Linked DNA regions of Phytohabitans houttuyneae. The protein of the gene in region 1 interacts with the protein of each later gene in a pairwise test. Links are inferred from orthologs where the notes say so. Each region holds a gene or a part of one and is shown in the gene's direction. Other genes may lie near its edges.

Region 1 (6,781 bases):
TTCGTGGCGGTCGCCGAGCACACCGGCCAGCTGAGCCGCCTCACCGAGGCGGTGCTCAAGGAGGGCCTGCGCCGCTGCCGAGAGTGGGCCGACGCCGACCGGCCGCTCGCCGTCGCGGTCAACCTTTCCCCGCGCACGCTGGTCGACCCCGGCTTCCCAGCCCGCGTCGAGGCGCTCCTCCAGGAGTACGGCGTGGAGCCCGAGCAGGTCACCTTCGAGATCAAGGAAGACGGAGTCACCGGCCCCACCGACCGCCCGCTGCCCACCCTGCGGCGCCTGCGCGAGATCGGCGTGCGCCTGTCGGTCGACGACTTCGGCACCGGCTACTCGTCCCTCTCCTACCTGCGCCGCCTCCCGGTGCACGAGGTGAAGATCGACCGCACCTTCGTCCAAGGCATGGCGACCGACGCCGGCGACCTGGCGATCGTGCGCGCGGTGGTCGCCCTGTCGCTCCAGTTCGGCCTCACGGTGGTCGCCGAGGGCGTGGAGAGCGAGCTGACGCTCGACCTGCTCAAGGAGATGGGCTGCGAGATCGGCCAGGGCTTCCTCTTCAGCCGCCCCTTGCCGTACGAGCGGCTGGAGGCATGGTTCGGCGCCCGCACCGAGTCCGAGCCCACGCCGCTCGGCGAGGTCCGCCGCCTCCGCGCCGTCACGTAGCCAAGCCTTTCCAGGATCAGAGCTACCGCGACCTGTCCGCGGTGGTCCGGACCGTTGCGCGGGTGCGTTCCCGCGGCCTCACCCTCCGCGGTCGCGCAGACCCAAGCCCGTCCGCGCGCAGGCTGGGCGGGGGACCCGCGGCCGTCTGTCGCGGCCTGCGACGACACGGGTATCCCGATTTCGTCTCGGGATGCGTGACGTGTACTCTTACCCAGGCGCACGCGCCCCTTAGCTCAGTCGGCAGAGCGTCTCCATGGTAAGGAGAAGGTCTACGGTTCGATTCCGTAAGGGGGCTCAGCGGGTCATCCTGGACCCACCTCGGCGGTGTAGCTCAGATGGCAGAGCAAGCGGCTCATAATCGCTGTGTCGCCGGTTCAAGTCCGGCCACCGCTACGCACGTAACGGACGCCACTGGCGTCCGCTTCGCGTGTCCGGGTACTCTGGTGCGCCGGTAACGCGAAGATACCCCAGTTGACGAGGAAGGCACTCCGCCGTGGCCAAGGCGACCGACGTCCGTCCCAAGATCACTATGGCGTGTGTGGAGTGCAAGGAGCGCAACTACATCACGCGTAAGAACCGTCGCAACGACCCGGACCGCATCGAGCTGAAGAAGTTCTGCCCGCGTTGCGGCAAGCACACCGCGCACCGCGAGACGCGCTGAGCTCGGTCTGACGCTGCGGACGGCCCCCGGCTTCGGTCGGGCGGCCGTCCATTTGTCGTTGCGGTCCAGCACCGGCCACACACGCTCCAGGCGTCACAGGGCGGTAGGTTCGCTGCTATGGCTCTGGACCAGTCCTTCATCGGCCGGACGTACCCGCCGACCGCTCCCTACCAGGTTGGGCGGGAAAAGATCCGCGAGTTCGCGAAGGCGATCGGCGCGACCGACCCCCTGCACCACGATCCGGAGGCCGCCCGTGCCGCCGGCTACTCCGACGTCGTCGCGACGCCCACATTTCCGGTGGTGATCACCATGGCGGCCAGCCGGCAGATCGTCGACGACCCGGAGCTTGGCGTCGACTACACCCGCGTGGTCCACGGCGACCAGCGCTTCGCGTACAAGCGGCCGGTCGTGGCCGGTGACGAGCTGGTCTCCGTCAACACCGTCGAGGAGATCCTGTCCCGCGGCGGCCACGACTTTCTCACCATCCGCACCGACGTGAGCACCTCGGCCGGTGAGCCCGTGGTGAGCGTCTGGTCCAAGCTCGTCGTGCGCGGGGAGGGCTGACATGGAAGAGCTGCCTACACAGACGTACCGGGTGACCCGCGCCGACCTCGTGCGGTACGCGGGGGCCTCCGGCGACTTCAACGTCATCCACTGGAGCGAGCGCCTCGCCACCAAGGTGGGCCTGCCCGGCGTGATCGCCCACGGCATGCTCACGATGGCGCTGGCCGGCCGCGCGGTCACCACCTGGGCCGGGTCGGCCGACGCGGTGGTCGACTTCAACGTGCGGTTCAGCCGGCCGGTGCCGGTGCCGGACGACGACGAGGGCACGGAGATCGAGTTCCGCGGCGTCGTGAAGGGCGAGACCGAGGACGGGCTCACCCAGATCGACATCACCGCGACCTGCCACGGCGAGAAGGTGCTCTCCCAGGCTCGGGCGATCGTCCGCCGTCATCACGCGTAGACGGGTGCCAGGTTGGGAATCTCAGGGACGTACCCGTACACTGGTGCGCCGTGGGGTAGCTACCCCTGCCCGGGCGTGCCTTGGGCGGGACCGCTGCCTACACAGGGGTGTGGCGCAATTGGCAGCGCAGCGGTCTCCAAAACCGCAGGTTGCAGGTTCGAGTCCTGTCGCCCCTGCGCCTAAGGCCTGACCGGCCCCGGGACGGGTCCCGCCGGCTCCGCTGGCCGAGGCTCGTCTCCGGGACCGGTGGGGCAACGTGTCAAACCCACCCCCCACGGAGGGCGAAGTGGCCGAGAGCAAGCGGCGCGGCGAAGAGCCCGCGGACGACGACTTCGACGACCTCGACGAGTCGTTCGACGACGCTGTCGACGATGACGCCGACGACGACGAGGACCAGCCGGTCTCGCGCGGCGGCACGGCCACTCGCGAGCGCCGCAAGACCGAGCCTGCCGACAAGCCGAAGGCGAAGAAGGACGTCACTCGGGTGGGGTTCTTCGGCCGGATCCTGCGGTTCTTCCGTGAGGTCGTCGCCGAGCTCCGCAAGGTCATCTGGCCGACCCGCAAGGAGCTGCTGACCTACACCGCGGTCGTGGTCGTGTTCGTCGCCTTCATGCTGGCGATCGTGGCTGGCCTCGACTACGGGTTCGCCAAGGGCGTGTTGTTCGTCTTCGGCAACCAGGAATAGACAAAGACGGAAGTGAGCGAGCGTGCCTGAGTACGACGAGACCGCTGCGGCGCCCGACGAGCAGTCCGCGGTGGCGACCGCCGCCGACCCGGAGGCGGTCGAGGCCGACAGCGAGCCGGAGTACACGCCGGCCGCCGAACCGGATGCCGACTACGACCCGGTCGCCGAGCTGCGGCAGAAGCTGCGCTACGCGCCCGGCGACTGGTACGTGGTGCACTCCTACGCTGGCTACGAAAACAAGGTCAAGACCAACCTCGAGACCCGGATCACGAGCCTCGACATGGAGGACTTCATCTTCCAGGTCGAGGTGCCGACCCGCGAAGAGGTCGAGGTCAAAAACGGCAAGCGCCTGCAGGTGCAAAACAAGGTCTTCCCCGGCTACATCCTCGTGCGGATGGAGCTGACCCCGGAGTCCTACTCCTGCGTGCGCAACACCCCAGGTGTGACCGGCTTCGTCGGCGCGACCGACCGGGCCGACCGCCCCGCGCCGCTCTCGCTCGACGAGGTGCTCAAGTGGCTGGCACCGGCTGTCGAGACCGAGCAGAAGAAGGCCAAGCCGGAGGTCAAGGTGCTTGACTTCGAGGTTGGCGACTCCGTCACGGTCACCGATGGCGCCTTCGCCTCGCTGCCGGCCACGATCAGCGAGATCAATGCCGACCAGCAGAAGCTCAAGGTGCTCGTGTCGATCTTCGGTCGGGAGACGCCGGTCGAGCTCAACTTCAACCAGGTCGCAAAGATCTAGAGCGCTCGTTAGCGGCCCGCCTCGTGGAGGCGGGCCGCTTTACGTTCAGCAGTCGACTGGCGCTACTCTAGAACGTCGGTCTGTCGGCCGCGCTTGACCGTGCGCGCCCAACGGCCGTCATCCACGTCATCACCACGCCCAGGAAAGAGCCATGCCTCCGAAGAAAAAGCTAGTCAAGACGTTCACGCTGCAGCTGCCGGCGGGCCAGGCCACGCCGGCGCCGCCGGTCGGTCCGGCGCTGGGCCAGCACGGCGTCAACATCATGGAGTTCTGCAAGTCCTACAACGCGCAGACCGAGTCGCAGCGGGGCGACATCGTCCCGGCTGAGATCAGCGTGTACGAGGACCGCTCCTTCACCTTCGTGCTGAAGACCCCGCCCGCCGCCCGCCTGCTGATCAAGGCGGCCGGTGTCCAGAAGGGCTCCGGCACTCCGCACACCGAGAAGGTCGGCTCGGTCACCCGCGCCCAGCTGCGCGAGATCGCCGAGAAGAAGATGTCGGATCTGAACGCCAACGATCTCGACCACGCCGAGCGGATCATCGCTGGTACCGCCCGCTCCATGGGCATCACCGTCAAGGAATAAGCAGCAGCACTCGTGGGAGGGTCCGCGTGGGCCCGCCGAGACCACAGGAGATACAGAGGACATGCCGCACAGCAAGAACTACCGCAAGTCGCTCGACCTGATCGACCGGTCGAAGCTCTACACCCCCTCCGAGGCGATCAAGCTCGCCAAGGAGACCAGCACGGTCAAGTTCGACGCCACGGTCGAGGTCGCGATGCGCCTCGGCGTCGACCCCCGCAAGGCCGACCAGATGGTCCGCGGCACGGTCAACCTGCCGCACGGCACCGGCAAGACGGTTCGCGTGATCGTCTTCGCGGCGGGTGCCAAGGCCGAGGAGGCCGTGGGTGCCGGTGCTGACGAGGTCGGCACCGACGAGCTGGTGGCCCGCATCCAGGGCGGCTGGCTGGACTTCGACGCGGCCATCGCCACGCCGGACCAGATGGCCAAGATCGGTCGGATCGCGCGGATCCTGGGCCCGCGCGGTCTGATGCCCAACCCCAAGACGGGCACCGTGACCATGGACGTCGCCAAGGCCGTCGCCGACATCAAGGGCGGCAAGATCACGTTCCGGGTGGACAAGCACTCCAACCTGCACCTGATCATCGGCAAGGCGTCCTTCACCGAGGACAAGCTGGTCGAAAACTACGCCGCAGTGCTGGACGAGGTGCTTCGCGCCAAGCCGTCCGCGGCGAAGGGCAAGTACCTGAGGAAGGTCACCGTCACCACGACGATGGGTCCCGGCGTGCCGATCGACCCCAACGTGACCCGCGGCCTCACGGAGGCCACGGCGGAGGCCTGATCCCCTCATCGCCAAAGCGGCGCGCTTCCCTCTGGGGGAGCGCGCCGCTCTCGATTTGGCGGGTACCGGCACCACCGCGTACTCTTGCCCGCGAAGTACCACCCGAAGACCGCTGGTCACCGCGCTCAGGCGCGGTCGAAGGTCCCGTTCGACGGGCGACCCGCGCAGGGCGATGTGCGAGTAAGCGTGACGTCAAGTCCCGCCCCGTGCGCCTTGCGCCGGGGCGTTTTCGTTGTCCGGGCCGGGTGCACCAGCCAGGCGCAACGAGAGGAGGGACATGGCGGACAAGCCGATTCGGGCCGACAAAGCCACGGCCGTCGCCGAGCTCACCGAGCACTTCCGCAAGGCGGAGGCGACCGTGCTGACGGAGTACCGCGGCCTCACGGTCGCGCAGCTCACCCAGCTGCGGCGCTCGCTGGGCCAGACCGCGACGTACTCGGTCGCGAAGAACACCCTGGCCAAGCGTGCTGCGACGGACGCGGGCATCAGCGGCCTCGACGAGCTGTTCTCCGGTCCTACCGCGCTCACTTTCGTCTCCGGCGATGTGGTGGAGGCGGCGAAGGGCCTGCGCGAGTTCGCGAAGGCCAACCCGGCTCTGATCATCAAGGGCGGCGTGTTCGAGGGCAAGGCGATCTCGGCTGACGAGGTCAACAAGCTCGCCGACCTCGAGTCCCGTGAGGTGCTGCTGGCCAAGTTGGCCGGTGCCATGAAGGCGAACCTGAGCAAGGCCGCGGCCGTGCTCCAGGCTCCGCTGACGAAGACCGCTCGTCTGGCGGCCGCTCTGCAGGACAAGCGCGAGAAGGAAGAAGCCGCTCAGTAACGCGGCGAGTCAGCTTCTTTGGGTGCGGGCGTACCACGTGACGGCCAAACCCCGGGAAATTCGAAACAAACCTAGGAAGGACGCCAGACACCATGGCGAAGCTCAGCACCGACGAGCTGCTCGACGCGTTCAAGGAGATGACGCTGATCGAGCTGTCGGACTTTGTTAAGCAGTTCGAGGACACGTTCGACGTCCAGGCCGCCGCGCCGGTCGCCGTCGCCGCTGCCGGCCCGGCCGCCGCTGCCGCGCCGGTCGAGGAGGAGAAGGACGAGTTCGACGTCGTCCTCGAGGCCGACGGTGGCAAGAAGATCCAGGTCATCAAGGTCGTGCGTGAGCTGACCGGCCTGGGCCTCAAGGAGGCCAAGGACCTGGTCGAGGCCGCGCCGAAGCCGGTCCTGGAGAAGGCCAACAAGGAGACCGCCGACAAGGCCAAGGCCAAGCTCGAGGCCGAAGGCGCCAAGGTCACCCTCAAGTAAGTGGATGGCCGGCGGGAGGCCGGGGGCGCGTCGGGCTAGCCCAAACGCTCACCCTCAGGCAATCTCGCGCAAGCTCTCCAGTGGGCTCCTCGTTACCCGAAAAGGTGGTGACGGGGAGCCCACTTCATGCATCCGAAGTAGAAATTCGGGCGTGGCGCCGATCACGGTGGTCCGACCCGCGCCAGAACCCTTGACGCAGCGTTTGCTGGCAGGCACGCTGACATCAGCAAGTCCTTCCGCGCTTGCAACGGCCACCGGCTGGGTAAGGCGGCGTTGGGTCCACAAGTGGCATTGCCATTGGTGAGATCGCAACGCAGCCGACCTGACGGCACCGTGGTTAGCGTGCCGCGTTCTGAGCGGCCTGGAGGCATCGTGAGGTGCCACGAGGTGCGTTCCGCGTCGCGCTGCCGTGGTG
Region 2 (6,735 bases), 2.6 Mb from region 1 along the record:
ATTTGGGCTACCGCGGCGTCCGTCGTGGTCCGGACCGTTGCTCCCGCGGCCTCACCCTCCGCTGGGGAACAGGTAGCCCGGACCGGGCTGGGGCGGGGCGGCGTTGTGGGTGCTGCCAGGGCCGGCGCCGAGCGGATCCGCGGGTGCGGCTGGACGTCCTCTCGGGCTGGGCGCATTGGTGCGCCCAGCTTGGGACGACGGTGCGGTCGGCTTGGGGCGCCGGTCGGATGTGTCCCGGCGGCTGGTGGGAGTGAGCGGTCCGTCTGCGTGGCCGGACCAGGGCAAGTGCGAACGCTCCCGGGGACGAGGCGGCGGCGTGGAGCGGGTTCCGCGGGTGCGGCTTGGCGTCCTCTCGGGCTGGGCGCACTGGTGCGCCCGGTTTCGGACGATGGTGCGGTCGGCTCGGGGTGCGGGTTGGATGTGTCTCGGCGGCCAGGCGGGAGCGAGCGGTCCGTTATTGCAGCCAGAACAGGGGCGGAGGCGAACGCCCCGGGACGAGGGCCTCGTGGAGCGGGTTCTGTGGGTGCGGCTGGACGTCCTCTCGGGCTGGGCGCATGGGTGCGCCCAGTTCCGGACGACGACGGAGGCGGCCGGGGGACCGGCGATCGGGCGGGGCGCGACTGGCTTCGGTCAGCCCGGCTTGGCCGGAGACGATGCCGTCGCTCCTGCCGGGCGCTGTTCGAGCGGCCCGGTGCGGTCGGCTCGGCGTGCTGGTCGGATGTGTCCCGGCGGCCTGGGGAGCGAGCGATTCACCAGTGCAGCCAGATCAGGGGATTAGGTGCGAACGCGCCCGAATGAGGGCGGTGCGGAGCGGGTTCCGCAAGGGGGCGGCCGCGGCGGGGTGGGCTTGACCCGCGGGCCTGGCAGCGGAGGTCGGGGCACTCGGCGAGCCCTGCGAGCCGCCGACCGGAGCGGTGCCCGCGGGAGCGAGCGGTCCGTCACTGGCGCGGACCGGGGCATAAAGGCCCTGGACGGACCGGGGGTAAAGGTCCTGGAGGGACCGGGACGTAAAGGCCCTGGACTGACCCGGGGCGTATGAAGCCCTGGACGGACCGGCGCGTAGGAGGCCCTGGACCTCGCCGCGGCAAGCGCGAGGTCCAGGGCGTGCGCGTCAGGTGGCGGGGCGGGCGGGGAGTTGGAGGACCCAGCGGTACGCCTGTACGAGCCCGGTGTCGAAGCCGGCCGCGGAGCCCCACAGGAAGAGGCGGAAGCGGCGGTACAGCGGCTCGCCCCAGCGGGCGATCACGTCCTCGCGGGCGTCGTCGAGGCGTTTGGCCCACTCGCGGCAGGTCAGGAAGTAGTTGTGGCGGTCGTCGGTGACGCTGAGCAGCTCGAAGGGTGACCTCGCGACGTGGCGCAGGTACTGGTGGAGCAGCAGCGGCGCGCTGTTGCCGGGGTAGATGTACCGCTTCATGAAGGTGGAGACCATGTGCTTGCGGCGCATCGCGAGCGCGTCCAGGTAGACGCGGCCGCCCGGGCGTAGGAGCTCGGCGTACTTGGCGAGTGTCGTGCGGTAGTCGGGCAGGTGTTCGGTCACGCCCATGTTGACGATCGCGTCGAAGCGGTCCGGGTCCTTGTAGCCGAAGATGTGCTGGCGGACGACCTTGACCGGGAGCTTTTCGCGCTCGAAGAGGTCCAGCAGGTAGCGCTCGGACTCCTTCGACAACGTCGTGGTGGTGACGTCGATGCCGCGGCGGGCGGCGTGCTCCGAGAACGCGCCCCAGCCGCCGCCGACCTCCAGCACGCGGTCGCCGGGCTTGACGCCGATCGCGTCGATCGCGAGGTCCATCTTGCGGGTCATCGCGTCTTCGAGCAGCTCGTCGTCGCTGGCGAAGACGCCCTCGGTGTAGCAGCGGTGCCGCTCGTCGAGGAACGTCAGGAAGAACTCGGAGTCCTCGTCGTAGTGCTGCGAGATCGCCCGACGGTCGTCCTCCTTGCGGCCGCGCCAGATGGCGGCGGGGGTGAAGCGGGACAGGAACGCGATCGGGTGGAAGTCCTTGAAGAAAGCGCGCATCTTCAGCGCTTCGGCGAGGTCGCCGTCGACGTCCAGCCAGCCCTTGAGATAGGCCACGGCCACGCCGAACTGGTCGAGGCCGGCGAGCGCCTTGGCCCCGCGCTCGTCCTTGACGGTGATGGTGAACACGGGATCGCCCGCGCCGAACCGGTGTGCCGGCCCGCCCGCGGTGGCCACCGCGAACGGCACAGCCGTCCGGGAGGCGGAAAACTCCTGGTACCTGCGCTGGAGCGCGTTGATCAGATCCGAGACTGCCACACCGGCAATCTACCGCTGCGCGGGCGCGACGGCTCGGCTCTATAGCATTGCACCGGTTACCGACGAGCCCACCTTGAGGAGATCACCGTGTCCGCACCCCGTACCCCCGCTGTGGCCGACCTCGTCGTCCCGGCCGGGACGACGGCGGCCGAGGCGGTGTCCGCCGCCGGCCTTCCGGCCGCGGGGCCCAAGGCGATCGTCGTGGTACGCGACAGCGCCGGCCACCTCCGTGACCTCGACTGGGCGCCGGCGGCCGACGAGACGGTGACGCCGGTGGCGCTCGACGAGCCGGACGGGCTCAACGTGCTGCGCCACTCCACCGCACACGTGCTCGCCCAGGCGGTGCAGGACATCTTCCCGGAGGCGAAGCTCGGCATCGGCCCGCCGATCGACAACGGGTTCTACTACGACTTCGCGGTGCCGAAGCCGTTCCAGCCGGACGACCTCGACAAGCTCGAAAAGCGCATGCAGGAGATCGTCAAGTCGGGGCAGCGCTTCCGCCGGCGGCGCTTCGACAGCGTCGAGGAGGCGCGCGCCGAGCTGGCCGACGAGCCGTTCAAGCTGGAGCTGGTCGACGCGTCGGGAGCGGGCGGCTTCGACGCCTCGGAGATCATGGAGCTCGGCGAGGGCGAGCTGACGATCTACGACAACGTGGACGCTTCGTCGGAAAAGGTGTGCTGGTCGGACCTGTGCCGCGGCCCGCACCTGCCGAGCACGCGGCTGATCGGCGCGTTCAAGCTCATGCGCAGCGCCGCGGCGTACTGGCGCGGCTCGGAGAAGAACCCCCAGCTGCAGCGGGTTTACGGCACGGCGTGGCCGACCCGCGACGCGCTGAAGGCGTACCTGCGGCTGCTCGAGGAGGCCGCCCGCCGCGACCACCGCAAGCTCGGCGCGGAGCTGGACCTCTTCTCCTTCCCGGACGAGATCGGCTCGGGCCTCGCGGTCTTCCACCCCAAGGGCGGCATCATCCGCCGCGAGATGGAGGCCTACTCGCGGGGGCGGCACGAGCGGGCGGGGTACGAGTTCGTCAACACCCCGCACATCACCAAGGCGCACCTGTTCGAGACCTCCGGCCACCTGCCGTACTACGCGGACACGATGTTTCCGCCGATGGAGCTCGAAGGCGCGCAGTACTACCTGAAGGCCATGAACTGCCCGATGCACAACCTTGTCTTCCGGGCGCGCGGGCGGTCGTACCGGGAGCTGCCGCTGCGGCTGTTCGAGTTCGGCACGGTGTACCGGTACGAGAAGTCGGGCGTCGTGCACGGCCTGACCCGCGTGCGCGGCCTCACCATGGACGACTCGCACATCTACTGCACCCGTGAGCAGATGCCGGGCGAGCTGCGCGACCTGCTCGCGTTCGTGCTGGACCTGCTCAAGGACTACGGCCTGGAGGACTTCTACCTGGAGTTGTCGACGCGGGGCGACTCGGAGAAGTTCATCGGCTCGGACGAGGAGTGGGCGGAGGCGACCGAGATCCTGCGGCAGGCGGCCGAGGACTCGGGTCTGGAGCTGGTGCCGGACCCGGGCGGCGCGGCGTTCTACGGGCCGAAGATCTCGGTGCAGGCGCGCGACGCGATCGGCCGCACCTGGCAGATGTCGACGATCCAGCTCGACTTCAACCAGCCCAAGCGCTTTGGGCTCGAGTACCAGGCCGCCGACGGCACGCGCCAGCAGCCCATCATGATCCACCGGGCGCTCTTCGGGTCGATCGAGCGGTTCTTCGGCATCCTGACCGAGCACTACGCGGGCGCGTTCCCGGCGTGGCTGGCGCCGGTGCAGGTGGTCGGCATCCCGATCCGGGACGACCACGCCGAGTACCTCGCGTCCTTTGTGGACCTGCTCCGCGCGGAGGGCATCCGGGCCGAGGTGGACACGTCCGACGACCGGATGCAGAAGAAGATCCGTACGGCGCAGCAGCAGAAGATCCCGTTCATGGCGATCGCCGGCGACGCGGACGTCGAGGCGGGCACGGTCTCCTTCCGGTACCGGGACGGGTCGCAGCGCAACGGAGTACCGCTGGCCGAGGCGGTCGCGCACGTGGTCGAGGTGGTCCGCTCGCGGACGAACTCGGGTCCGTCGGCAGCCTAGGATCTCAGCCGTGACGGACGGGTTGGAGCGGCTCTGGGCGCCGCACCGCATGACGTACATCGCGGGGAAGGACCAGCCGCCCGGCTGCCCCTTCTGCGTCGCGCCCGGCATGGAGGAGGGCAGCCTCGTCGTCGCGCGGGGCAAGCTCGTCTACGCGGTGCTCAACCTGTACCCGTACAACCCGGGGCACCTGCTGCTCTGCCCCTACCGCCACGTGGCCGACTACACCGAGATCGACGCGGAGGAGACGGCCGAGCTGGCCGCGTTCACGCAGACGGCGATGCGGGTCGTGCGGGCCGTGAGCGGGGCGCACGGGTTCAACATCGGGATGAACCAGGGCGCGGTGGCCGGCGCGGGCATCGCCGCACACCTGCACCAGCACGTGGTGCCGAGGTGGGGCGGCGACGGCAACTTCATGCCCGTGATCGGCCACACGAAGGTGCTGCCGCAGCTGCTGTCCGAGACCCGCGACCTTTTCGCCTCGGCATGGCTTGACTTATAGCGCGCTCGAATTGAGAGCGTTGCCGCATGGCTTCCTTGACACGGACTTTGGGACGTAGCGGCATCGAGGTGTCCGCGCTGGGCGTGGGCTGCTGGGCGATCGGCGGGCCCTTCTGGCAGGGCACGCAGCCCCTGGGGTGGGGCGAGGTCGACGACGAGGAGTCGGTCCGCGCGCTGCGCCGGGCGCTGGAGCTGGGCGTGACCTTCTTCGACACCGCCGACGTGTACGGCACGGGGCACAGCGAGCGGATGCTCGCCCGCGCCTTCGCCGGCCGGCGCGACGAGGTGGTGATCGCCACCAAGTGGGGCAACACCTTCGACGAGGCCACCCGCCAGCTGACCGGCAGCGACGGCACGCCGGGGTACCTGCGCACGGCCGTCGAGGGCTCGCTGCGGCGGCTGGGCACCGACTACATCGACCTGTACCAGCTGCACCTGAACGACCTCGACATCCCGGTCGCGCTCGACCTCGTGGAGACCCTTGAGGAGCTTGTCGCCGCCGGGAAGATCCGGTCGTACGGGTGGAGCACGGACTTCGCCGACCGCGCCTCGGCCATCGCCGCGGCGGGCGCGCACGTGACCGCGATCCAGCACGCGATGTCGGTGCTGGAGGACTCGCCGGACGTGCTCGAGGTCGTGGAGAAGTACGACCTGGCCAGCATCAACCGGGGGCCGCTGGCGATGGGCCTGCTGACCGGTAAGTTCACCCGGTCGTCGACGTTGGGCCCGGACGACGTGCGCGGCGTCGCGCCGGACTGGCTCTCCTTCTTCCAGGACGGGCGGCCGGCGCCGGCGTGGCTGGACCGGGTCTCCGCGGTCCGCGACGCGCTGACCTCGGACGGCCGCACCCTGGCACAGGGCGCCCTGGCCTGGCTCTGGGCGAGGAGCCCTCGCACGGTCCCCATCCCCGGCTGCCGCACGGTGGCCCAGGTCGAGGAGAACGCCGGCGCGCTGGCCAAGGGCCCGCTGTCGCCGGACGCCGTCGCGGCGGTCACCGCCTGGCTCGAGCGGTGACCGCCTGGCTGGAGCGGTGACCGCCGGGCCGGGGGCGTTGATCAGGGAGTTGGTGGGGTGCCGCGCCGGCACACGCCCGACCGACTCCCTGATCAACCGCAACAGGGGTCTAGCTGGAGGTGTGTTCCTTCTTGACCTGGTCGGCCAGGTGGGCGGGCATGGGGTCGTGCCTCGCGAACCTCCGGGTGAAGGTGCCGGCGCCGCTGGTCATGGACCTCAGCTCCACCGCGTACCGCACGAGCTCGGTGGCCGGCACCTCGGCGCGGACCAGCGTGCGCTCGGTGCCGGCCTGGTCGGGCTCGGTGCCGAGCACGCGGCCCCGGCGGCTGGACATGTCTGACATGACGGCGCCGACGAACGAGTCGGGCACGCGGATGACGATCTCGTCGACCGGCTCCAGGAGCGTCAGGTGGCCCTTTTCGGCGGCGTCCTTCAGCGCCATCGAGCCGGCCGTCTGGAAGGCCGCGTCCGAGGAGTCGACGCTGTGCGCCTTGCCGTCGAAGAGGGTGATCCGCAGGTCGACCACCGGGTAGCCGGCGACGATGCCGCGCTCCATCTGGGCCCGGACGCCCTTTTCCACGGACGGGATGTAGTTGTGCGGCACCACGCCGCCGACGATCTTGTCGACGAACTCGAAGCCGCTGCCGCGCGGCAAGGGCTCCACCTTGATGTCGCAGACCGCGTACTGGCCGTGGCCGCCGGACTGCTTGACGTGCCGCCCGTGCCCGGACGACTCGCTGCTGAACGTCTCCCGCAGCGCCACCCGCACCGGCTCGGTCTCCAGGTCGACGCCGCCGGCCCGCAGGCGGTCCAGCACCACGTCGGCGTGCGCCTCGCCCATGCACCAGAGGACGAGC

The links. The genes of interacting proteins can lie anywhere in the genome.
Region 2: the proteins of rplA (region 1) and thrS interact in binary tests that used the Escherichia coli proteins (3 or more experiments, as listed by UniProt). The link is inferred for Phytohabitans houttuyneae from one-to-one orthologs.

What each region holds. Positions count from the first base shown.
Region 1 is NZ_BLPF01000001.1:3,456,359-3,463,139, reverse strand. What follows is about bases 3,250-6,211. They hold rplA (50S ribosomal protein L1), read left to right. Parts: upstream 3,250-4,353; coding sequence 4,354-5,070; downstream 5,071-6,211. Other genes in these bases: rplL (50S ribosomal protein L7/L12), read left to right, coding at 5,983-6,211; rplJ (50S ribosomal protein L10), read left to right, coding at 5,348-5,890; rplK (50S ribosomal protein L11), read left to right, coding at 3,861-4,292; nusG (transcription termination/antitermination protein NusG), read left to right, coding at 3,250-3,709. Outside these bases: Phou_RS15430 (putative bifunctional diguanylate cyclase/phosphodiesterase), read left to right, coding at 1-657; rpmG (50S ribosomal protein L33), read left to right, coding at 1,151-1,318; Phou_RS15410 (MaoC family dehydratase N-terminal domain-containing protein), read left to right, coding at 1,436-1,882; Phou_RS15405 (MaoC family dehydratase), read left to right, coding at 1,884-2,282; preprotein translocase subunit SecE, read left to right, coding at 2,569-2,967; more of nusG, read left to right, coding at 2,990-3,249; more of rplL, read left to right, coding at 6,212-6,366. UniProt on the Escherichia coli protein: One of the primary rRNA binding proteins, it binds very close to the 3'-end of the 23S rRNA. Forms part of the L1 stalk. It is often not seen in high-resolution crystal structures, but can be seen in cryo_EM and 3D reconstruction models.
Region 2 is NZ_BLPF01000001.1:900,593-907,327, reverse strand. The notes cover bases 1,946-4,861. They hold thrS (threonine--tRNA ligase), read left to right. Parts: upstream 1,946-2,359; coding sequence 2,360-4,363; downstream 4,364-4,861. Other genes in these bases: Phou_RS04185 (HIT family protein), read left to right, coding at 4,374-4,861; Phou_RS04195 (class I SAM-dependent methyltransferase), read right to left, coding at 1,946-2,272. In the rest of the region: more of Phou_RS04195, read right to left, coding at 1,112-1,945; more of Phou_RS04185, read left to right, coding at 4,862-4,865; Phou_RS04180 (aldo/keto reductase), read left to right, coding at 4,892-5,878; Phou_RS04175 (elongation factor G-like protein EF-G2), read right to left, coding at 5,988-6,735. UniProt on the Escherichia coli protein: Catalyzes the attachment of threonine to tRNA(Thr) in a two-step reaction: L-threonine is first activated by ATP to form Thr-AMP and then transferred to the acceptor end of tRNA(Thr). The rate-limiting step is amino acid activation in the presence of tRNA.